DNA from 2 places in the Enterobacter sp. JBIWA008 genome. Region 1 is predicted to be linked to the other one. Evidence: predicted binding sites of a transcription regulator. Region 1 holds the regulator's gene; the other holds the start of a gene.
The links. The regulator Fur, encoded in region 1, represses iron uptake genes when iron is present. The targets are predictions, from matches to a motif close to ATAATAATGAGAACNACTATCAA.
Positions count from the first base shown of each region.

Region 2: zupT (zinc transporter ZupT) is a predicted target of Fur. The motif match lies at 1,883-1,905, and genes of this name have one in related genera.

Region 1 is NZ_CP074149.1:1,371,999-1,376,246, reverse strand. It holds gene ybfF (esterase) at 1-622, shown strand, start outside; gene ybfE (LexA regulated protein) at 751-1,038, shown strand; gene fldA (flavodoxin FldA) at 1,194-1,724, shown strand; gene fur (ferric iron uptake transcriptional regulator) at 2,015-2,461, shown strand; gene chiQ (ChiQ/YbfN family lipoprotein) at 2,570-2,899, opposite strand; gene chiP (chitoporin) at 2,947-4,248, opposite strand, start outside.
Region 2 is NZ_CP074149.1:4,106,354-4,110,601, reverse strand. It holds gene ubiK (ubiquinone biosynthesis accessory factor UbiK) at 1-34, opposite strand, end outside; FMN riboswitch at 154-304, shown strand; gene ribB (3,4-dihydroxy-2-butanone-4-phosphate synthase) at 411-1,064, shown strand; gene zupT (zinc transporter ZupT) at 1,097-1,870, opposite strand; gene ygiD (4,5-DOPA dioxygenase extradiol) at 2,067-2,855, shown strand; gene KGP24_RS19785 (glutathionylspermidine synthase family protein) at 2,936-4,096, opposite strand; gene KGP24_RS19780 (DUF1190 family protein) at 4,099-4,248, opposite strand, start outside.

The DNA of each region.
Region 1 (4,248 bases):
CAATCACGGTCTTTCCGGGCGTTCCGACGAGATGACCTACGCGGCGATGGCGCAGGATCTGCTGGATACGCTGGATGCACATAGCCTGCAGAAGGTAACTCTGATCGGGCATTCAATGGGTGGCAAAGCGGTGATGGCCCTGACGGCACTGGCCCCGGAGCGTATTAGCGGCCTGGTGGTGATTGATGTTGCGCCCGTGGATTACGACGTGCGCCGTCACGACGAAATTTTTGCCGCCATCAACGCGGTCACCGAAGCGGGTGTCGCGACCCGCCAGCAGGCGGCTGCCGTCATGCGCGAGCATCTTAATGAAGAAGGCGTCGTCCAGTTCCTGCTGAAGTCGTTTGTTGATGGGCAATGGCGTTTTAACGTGCCGGCGCTCTGGGACCAGTACAAGAACATCGTGGGCTGGGAAACCGTCCCCGCCTGGCCACACCCTACCCTCTTTATTCGCGGCGGAAACTCTCCTTACGTTACCGACGCGTACCGCGACACGCTGCTGGCCCAATTCCCGCAGGCTCGCGCCCACGTGATTGCCGGTGCCGGGCACTGGGTGCATGCGGAAAAACCGGATGCTGTACTGCGCGCCATTCGCCGCTATCTCGCTGATACTGCAAATTGATTAAAAAGAAAGCGACTGGAAGGCAGTGGGCTTCCAGTCGTTGGCGTGCCGTTTTTGGTGATGTATGATGGCGCGCTTATCGCCCGGGCATTAGCAGGGCGGCGTGTTTCCCCCGAAGTCTCAGAATCATGGCCAAAGAACAAACGGACCGTACGACACTAGATCTGTTCGCGAATGAGCGTCGCCCGGGACGACCCAAGACGAATCCGCTTTCGCGCGATGAACAGCTGCGTATCAATAAACGCAACCAGCTTAAACGCGATAAAAATCGTGGGCTTAAGCGTGTCGAACTGAAGCTTAACGCCGACGCCGTCGATGCGCTGAACGAGCTGGCTGACGCGCGAAATATCAGCCGCAGCGAGCTCATTGAAGAGATGTTGCTCGTCCAGCTTGAGACGTTGCGCAGCCAGGCATAAGTCTGAAAATCCCCTTTATCGCCCTTTTCATGTAGCACAGAGTGCAGTCCTGCGCGATAGCTGTTTCCGCAGGGTTGCCAGTTCTGCTATTATTGCCCTTATCCGTGGCCGAATTGCGCCACCATACTATTAAGTTTCAAGAGGTTATTTTACTCATGGCAATCATCGGCATTTTCTTTGGCAGTGATACCGGCAATACCGAAAATATCGCAAAAAACATTCAAAAACAGCTCGGTAAAGACGTTGCTGATGTGCATGACATCGCCAAGAGCAGCAAAGAAGATCTGGAAGGCTATGACATTCTGCTGCTGGGTATCCCAACCTGGTACTACGGTGAAGCCCAGTGCGACTGGGATGATTTCTTCCCGACGCTAGAAGAAGTGGACTTCAACGGTAAGCTGGTCGCCCTCTTTGGCTGTGGCGATCAGGAAGACTACGCCGAGTACTTCTGTGACGCGCTGGGTACCATCCGCGATATCATTGAGCCGAATGGCGCGGTTATCGTAGGCCACTGGCCGACCGCCGGTTACCACTTCGAAGCGTCTAAAGGCCTGGCCGATGACGATCATTTCGTAGGTCTGGCCATCGACGAAGACCGTCAGCCAGAGCTGACCGCCGAGCGCGTTGAGAAATGGGTCAAGCAGATCCGTGAAGAACTGCACCTGGACGATATTCTGAACGCCTGATTTTATCGCGGCGCAACTGCGGTTGCGCCCATGCCCCAGGTCAAACCGATTAAATTAATCGCTACAATCTTTTAACTTTTTCGCCCAGACCTGTACAATGTCTCCCTGATAAAATGTGGTTTTCCATTGAGCAAGTTTGTTGGTGATACCCCATTTTTATAAGCATATTTTGCCTGAGACTTGCAGTTTTCATTTAGCCATGGCAGTTCTATAATGAGACGCATTATCCCAGGTGCATTTTCTGTCACTTCCTACAGAAGTGAATCGTTTAGCAACAGGACAGATTCCGCATGACTGACAACAATACCGCATTAAAGAAGGCTGGCCTGAAAGTTACGCTTCCTCGGTTAAAAATCCTTGAAGTGCTTCAGGGTCCAGACAATCACCATGTCAGTGCGGAAGACCTTTATAAACGTCTTATCGACATGGGTGAAGAGATTGGGCTGGCTACCGTCTATCGCGTGCTGAACCAGTTTGATGACGCGGGCATTGTTACCCGTCATAATTTCGAAGGCGGTAAATCCGTTTTCGAACTGACCCAGCAGCACCACCACGATCACCTGATCTGCCTCGACTGTGGCAAGGTCATTGAATTTAGCGATGATTCAATCGAATCACGCCAGCGTGAAATCGCCGCGCGTCATGGCATCCGCCTGACGAACCACAGCCTGTACCTTTACGGTCACTGCGCTGAAGGCGATTGCCGCGAAGACGACCACGCGCACGATGCTAAGTAACTCAAGCTTTCATACTCTGAGCCAGCCGCGAGGTTGGCTTTTTTTTGCCTGTTTTCAGGCAAAAAAAAGCCCGGTAAGCGTAGCGCCACCGGGCATGATAACAGCGGGTTACTTACTGTTATTGCTTCTAATTTCTTTCCAGATCTGGTCGCAACGCTTCGCCACTTCCTGATCGTTACCGGTTTTACGCGCCTGAATGCAGGCCTGGTAATCCATCACGCGGATGTTCTCCTGCGTCGCGAACTGCTCGTGCGCTTTCTCTTTCTTCAGCACGTTCAGCACGCTCTGACAGGCTTCAATTTTCTCCGGCGATCCTTCCGCAGTATTAATACAGGCGCTATACGCCTCCTTCAGACGGGTGTCCTCTTTCGGCGCCTGAGTCTGAGCACACGCCACCAGCCCTGATGCCAGCAACGCGACGATTACGATTTTTTTCATCATGTGCAGTCTCCATGCCGGCGGAAGTTAACCCGCCAGCGCGTTCATCAGAAGATAGTGAATGGTGCGATAACCATGAATTTCACGTCACGCTCATCCTGGAAGATGTTGTTGTAGCCACCGCCATAGCTTGGCAGATCGGAATGGTTGTCATACTGAGTGAAGTGCAGCTTGAACATCGTGCCCTTCGCTCGGCCATCCTGCAGCACATATGCAGCATCCAGGCTGTAAGCAGATTCTTTCAGACGCTGGCTCTGATCGTAGATCGGTGCACTGCTTGGTTTTGCATCCCAACCGTAAGCGTAGGAAGCCCCAACGGACCATCCTGCAAGGTTCCAGTTTTTGAGGTCGTACATCGCGCCGAAGAATACCGCCTTTTCACCATTGGCGTTGAAGTCAGAACGGTTATCCCACCAAATATCTAAACGTCCGTTTGATGAAGCATAGGTTGGCGTCATGCGCTGCAGGAAGAAACCCTGATTACCGTCTGCTTTAACCCAGGTACCTTCCAGACGAAGATCCACCTGGCCTATTTTGTAGCCAAAGGTTAAAGCCTGCAGCCAGGCCGTGCCGTCATACAAATCGTTGGCCAGCGCGACCTCATCATTAGTCCTTAAGTTATTTTGCGCATCGGCTTTGTCACGTGCGCCATAGAACTGATAGCTGGTAGAGAGTGGGCTGCCAGCGATATCAAATTTATACGATGCTTTAGCAAAGTACTGATCCATATAGCCTTCAGCCTGGCCAAACGCTGCTTCCAGGACAAGGTCATTTTTAAAGTCGTATTTCAAACCTAAAGAGTGGAGATAATCCACTTTCGTTTTACGATCGCCCTGGTAGAACTTGTCCATCTCAATGTGCCACGGTGCTTTGTACTCGTTGGTCCACATATAGGAGAAGCTCAGCGCGCCCGCATCGCCGTAGTCAAAGTTAGCCCCAGCTTCCGCGCCCTGGTAGGTACCCGGCATAAAGCTCCAGTGCGGTGCTAACAGGGTCTGGCCAGTTGGCTGAATGTAACCACCGCGCGCCCATACCGGGCCGTATTTAAATTTCGCAGCGGCTTTGTAAAGGCTGATACCGCTCTTATCCCCGGACCAGTCTTCTTTATACGCTTTGTTGCTGGAGGAGAAGGCGATTTCATTCGGGTGGCCGCTGTCGCCGTTTTCCGCCATTTCAATCGCGGTGAACGCAGCAATATCCAGACCGAACATATCGGCTGCATAGCCTGACTGGAAGTCCAGGTTGGCGTTCCAGGTGGAGTGTGAAAGGTTGGTTTTATATTTGTCTTCAGTGACGTCTTTACGGTCACGCTCACGCTGCCAGTAATAAATACCGCCCGTGAGGGTCGA
Region 2 (4,248 bases), 2.1 Mb from region 1:
GCGCGATCTGCTCAATTTTTTTCGGGTCAATCATTGTCGTTTCCCTTTATGGAAAGGTGTTAGTGTCCATTGTAGCGCGTCATGCCCGGGGTAAACAAAATTGTTTGATGCTTATGCATTGCCCAGGATAATCAATAGCGTTATAGTTATCTCGCTTATTCTCAGGGCGGGGCGAAATTCCCCACCGGCGGTAAATCAGCGTGACGCTGAAAGCCCGCGAGCGCTTTGGGTGACTACTCAAAGGTCAGCAGATCCGGTGTAATTCCGGGGCCGACGGTTAGAGTCCGGATGGGAGAGAGTAACGATCAAGTCGGGCAAGCGCCCGCTCACGTTATCTTTTTGCCGCTTATACGGCGCTCCTAAGACTGCCCTGATTCTGGTAACCATAATTTTAATGAGGTTTTTTTACCATGAATCAGACGCTACTTTCCTCTTTTGGCACTTCAACTCAACGTGTTGAACATGCACTGGATGCACTGCGCGAAGGCCGCGGTGTGATGGTGCTTGACGATGAAAACCGTGAAAACGAAGGCGACATGATTTTCGCCGCCGAAAACATGACCGTTGAACAGATGGCGCTGACCATCCGTCACGGCAGCGGCATCGTATGCCTGTGTATTAATGAAGATCGTCGTAAGCAGCTCGATCTGCCGATGATGGTCGAAAACAACACCAGCGCCTTCGGGACCGGTTTTACCGTGACCATTGAAGCAGCGCATGGCGTGACCACCGGCGTGTCTGCGGCTGACCGTCTGACCACCGTTCGTGCAGCGATTGCCGATGGCGCTAAGCCATCCGATCTGCATCGTCCAGGTCACGTCTTCCCACTGCGTGCGCAGGCAGGCGGCGTGTTGACCCGCGGTGGTCACACCGAAGCGACGATCGACCTGGTGACGCTGGCTGGCTTCAAACCTGCTGGTGTGCTGTGTGAACTGACCAACGATGACGGCACCATGGCGCGCGCACCGGAGTGCATCACCTTTGCCCGCCTGCACAACATGCCGGTGGTAACGATTGAAGATCTGGTTGAGTATCGCCAGGCGCACGAGCGCAAAGCCAGCTGATAATAACAACGCCGGGATGTCCCGGCGTTTTTTTACCCGATTCCTGCGGCCTGCAGCAGAACCAGACTTAATCCCATCACCGACATTCCACACAGCACGCCATAGCTGGGGTTGTTGTTAGGATCGATCTCCTTCGCCAGCGGCATCAGTTCATCCACCGAAAGCGCAACCATAATCCCGGCTACCGCTGCCATAATCGCCGCCATCACTACCGGAGAGACTAGGCTACCAAGGATCAGCCAGGCCAGCACGCCGCCCAGGATTTCGGCCATCCCGGAAATACCCGCCCAGAACACCGCGGTGCGTTTTGATCCCGTGGCGGCATACACTGGTCCAGCGACGGCCAGTCCTTCAGGGATATTGTGTAAGGCGACCGCCAGCGCGATACCAAAGCCCATCTCAAGATTGCTGCTGGCCGTCACGTAGGTCGCTACCCCTTCCGGGAAGTTATGCAGGCTGATGCCAAGCGTTAACAGCACGGCGGTACGCTTGATATTGCGCGGCATGTGCGTCACGTTTTTCTGCATTAAATCCTGCGGATGGGCGTGCGGTAGCATTCGATCGAGGGCAAAGTATCCCAGCAGGCCAAAGACAAACATACCGTAGCCCAGCAGCGGAGACATGCCTTCCGTGCCCAGCGCGGCAGGCAGCATCTCCATCAGAGAGATGAGCAGCATGATCCCGGCAGCAAAGCCCAGTGAGAAGGCCAGTACGCGGTTAGAGGGCTTTTGGCCGAGCACGCCGAGGATCGCACCAATAAACGTCGCGGCGCCCGCCAGTATGGTCAGGATCAAGGGGACTGACATGTATTGCTCCTTGTGATAATGATTCTCATTAATATAATTGATTCATTTCTGGCAAAGCGAGGGGCGAACCTCGGCTTTACACATTCCTTACATTCAAAATTCCTGATGATGATCTTCACGCTTATCTGCGTTCATCTTTGCCCGATTGCACGTAATGTATCACCATTAAATTGACACCTTCTGTAAGGATATCATCATGACTTCTTCCCGTATGCCAGCCCTGTTTTTAGGCCACGGCAGCCCAATGAACGTTCTGGAAGACAACGTCTATACCCGCACATGGCGTAGCCTGGGCGAGACGCTGCCGCGTCCAAAAGCGATCGTGGTGGTATCTGCGCACTGGTTTACCCGTGGGACAGGCGTAACCGCTATGGAAGCGCCAAAAACCATTCATGATTTTGGCGGCTTCCCGCAGGCGCTGTACGACACACATTATCCGGCCCCCGGCTCGCCCGAGCTGGCACAAAGGCTGGTGGATCTGCTGGCGCCTGTTCCGGTTGCTCTGGATAAAGAAGCCTGGGGCTTTGACCATGGCTCCTGGGGCGTGCTGATTAAAATGTATCCTGATGCGGATATCCCGATGGTGCAGTTGAGCATCGACAGCACCAAACCGACAGCCTGGCATCTGGAGACGGGCCGCAAGCTGGCAACCCTGCGTGATGAAGGCATCATGCTGGTGGCGAGCGGTAACGTTGTACATAACCTGCGTACGGCGCGCTGGCACGGTGAGAACACGCCGTACCCGTGGGCGACTTCTTTTAACGACTACGTCAAAGCGAACCTGACCTGGCAAGGCCCGGCTGAGGAGCATCCTCTGGTGAACTATCTGGATCACGAAGGCGGTTCGCTCTCTAACCCGACGCCGGAACACTTCCTGCCGCTGCTGTACGTTCTTGGCGCGTGGGATGGTCAGGAGCCGGTTACGATCCCGGTCGACGGTATAGAGATGGGAAGTCTGAGTATGTTGTCGGTACAGGTGGGGTAATAAAAGCAAAACGGCAACCTCAGGTTGCCGTTTTTAGTGTTTGCACTCTCTCCCTGTGGGAGATGGCATCAGGCCGCGACCTATTCAACAAAAATATGCGGATAGAAGCGTGACAGATCCTGGGTGATCAGCGCGCGATCTTCGCGAATGCCAATCCCGGCCGGCAGATCGTTGATGAGCCAGCTGCCAATCAGCGTATAGCTGTCGCCAAACTTCGGCAGTTGCCAGAACTCCTGGACGATCATCCCTTCTTCGCCGTACGGCCCTTCAACCGCTTCCAGCGTTTTACCGTTTTCGATAATCGACACGTTCGCGCCTTCCCGGGAGAAGATCGGCTTAACGACGTATTTCTCCATTTGCGGGTAATCATCTTCCGCAAAATACGCCGGCAGCAGGTTCGGGTGGTTCGGGAACATCTCCCACAGCATCGGCAGCAGGGCCTTGTTAGAGATAATGCTCTTCCAGGCCGGCTCCAGCCAGCGCACGCCGGCGTCTTCCAGCTTGGTGGAAAACATCTCGCGCAGCATGTACTCCCACGGGTAGAGCTTGAACAGGTTGCTGATCACCTGGTCCTGCATATCCGTAAACTGACCTTTTTCACCCAGGCCGATATCCTCGATATAGAGGAATTCGGTCGCCACTTCCGCTTCGGCGGCGCAGTCCTGCAGATACTGAACCGTGCCCCGGTCTTCTTCCGTATCGCGGCAGCAGGCGAGATGCAGCAGGTTAAAGCCATGCTGTTCACGCAGCTCGGCAAAACGCTCGATCAACTTTTCCTGAAGGCTATTAAACTGGTCGCTACCTTCCGGCAGGTTTCCTGCATTGGCCTGGTCTTCCAGCCAGATCCACTGGAAGAACGCCGCTTCGTACAGAGAGGTTGGCGTATCGGCGTTGTTTTCCAGAAGCTTAGGCTCGCCTTTGCCGTCCCACGCCAGATCCAGGCGAGAGTAAAGCGAAGGCTGATTCGTTTTCCACGACTGGCGTACAAAGCTCCAGGTGTGCTTCGGAATGCGGAACTTTGCCATCAGCTCGTCGCTGTCGATGACTTTTTCCACCACCTTGAGGCACATCTGGTGCAGCTCGGCCGTCACCTCTTCCAGTTTTTCAACCTGGGCCAGCGTGAGCTTATAGTAAGCGTCTTCACACCAGTACGGCTCGCCGTACATGGTGTGGAAGTTAAAACCGTATTCGGTGGCTTTTTCGCGCCAGTCCGGGCGCTCGGTGATACTGACTCGTTCCATGATCAGCCGCCCATTGAGCGGGTAGAAGAGGAGCCTGTCGCGCTGCGCTGCATGCTGGTCTGTTTCGCCACAGACTCACCGAACCCGCCGCGGGTGATGGTGCTGGTGGTCGCAGGCTTCGGCGCCATCGCCGTTTTCGGTACCGTCACGGT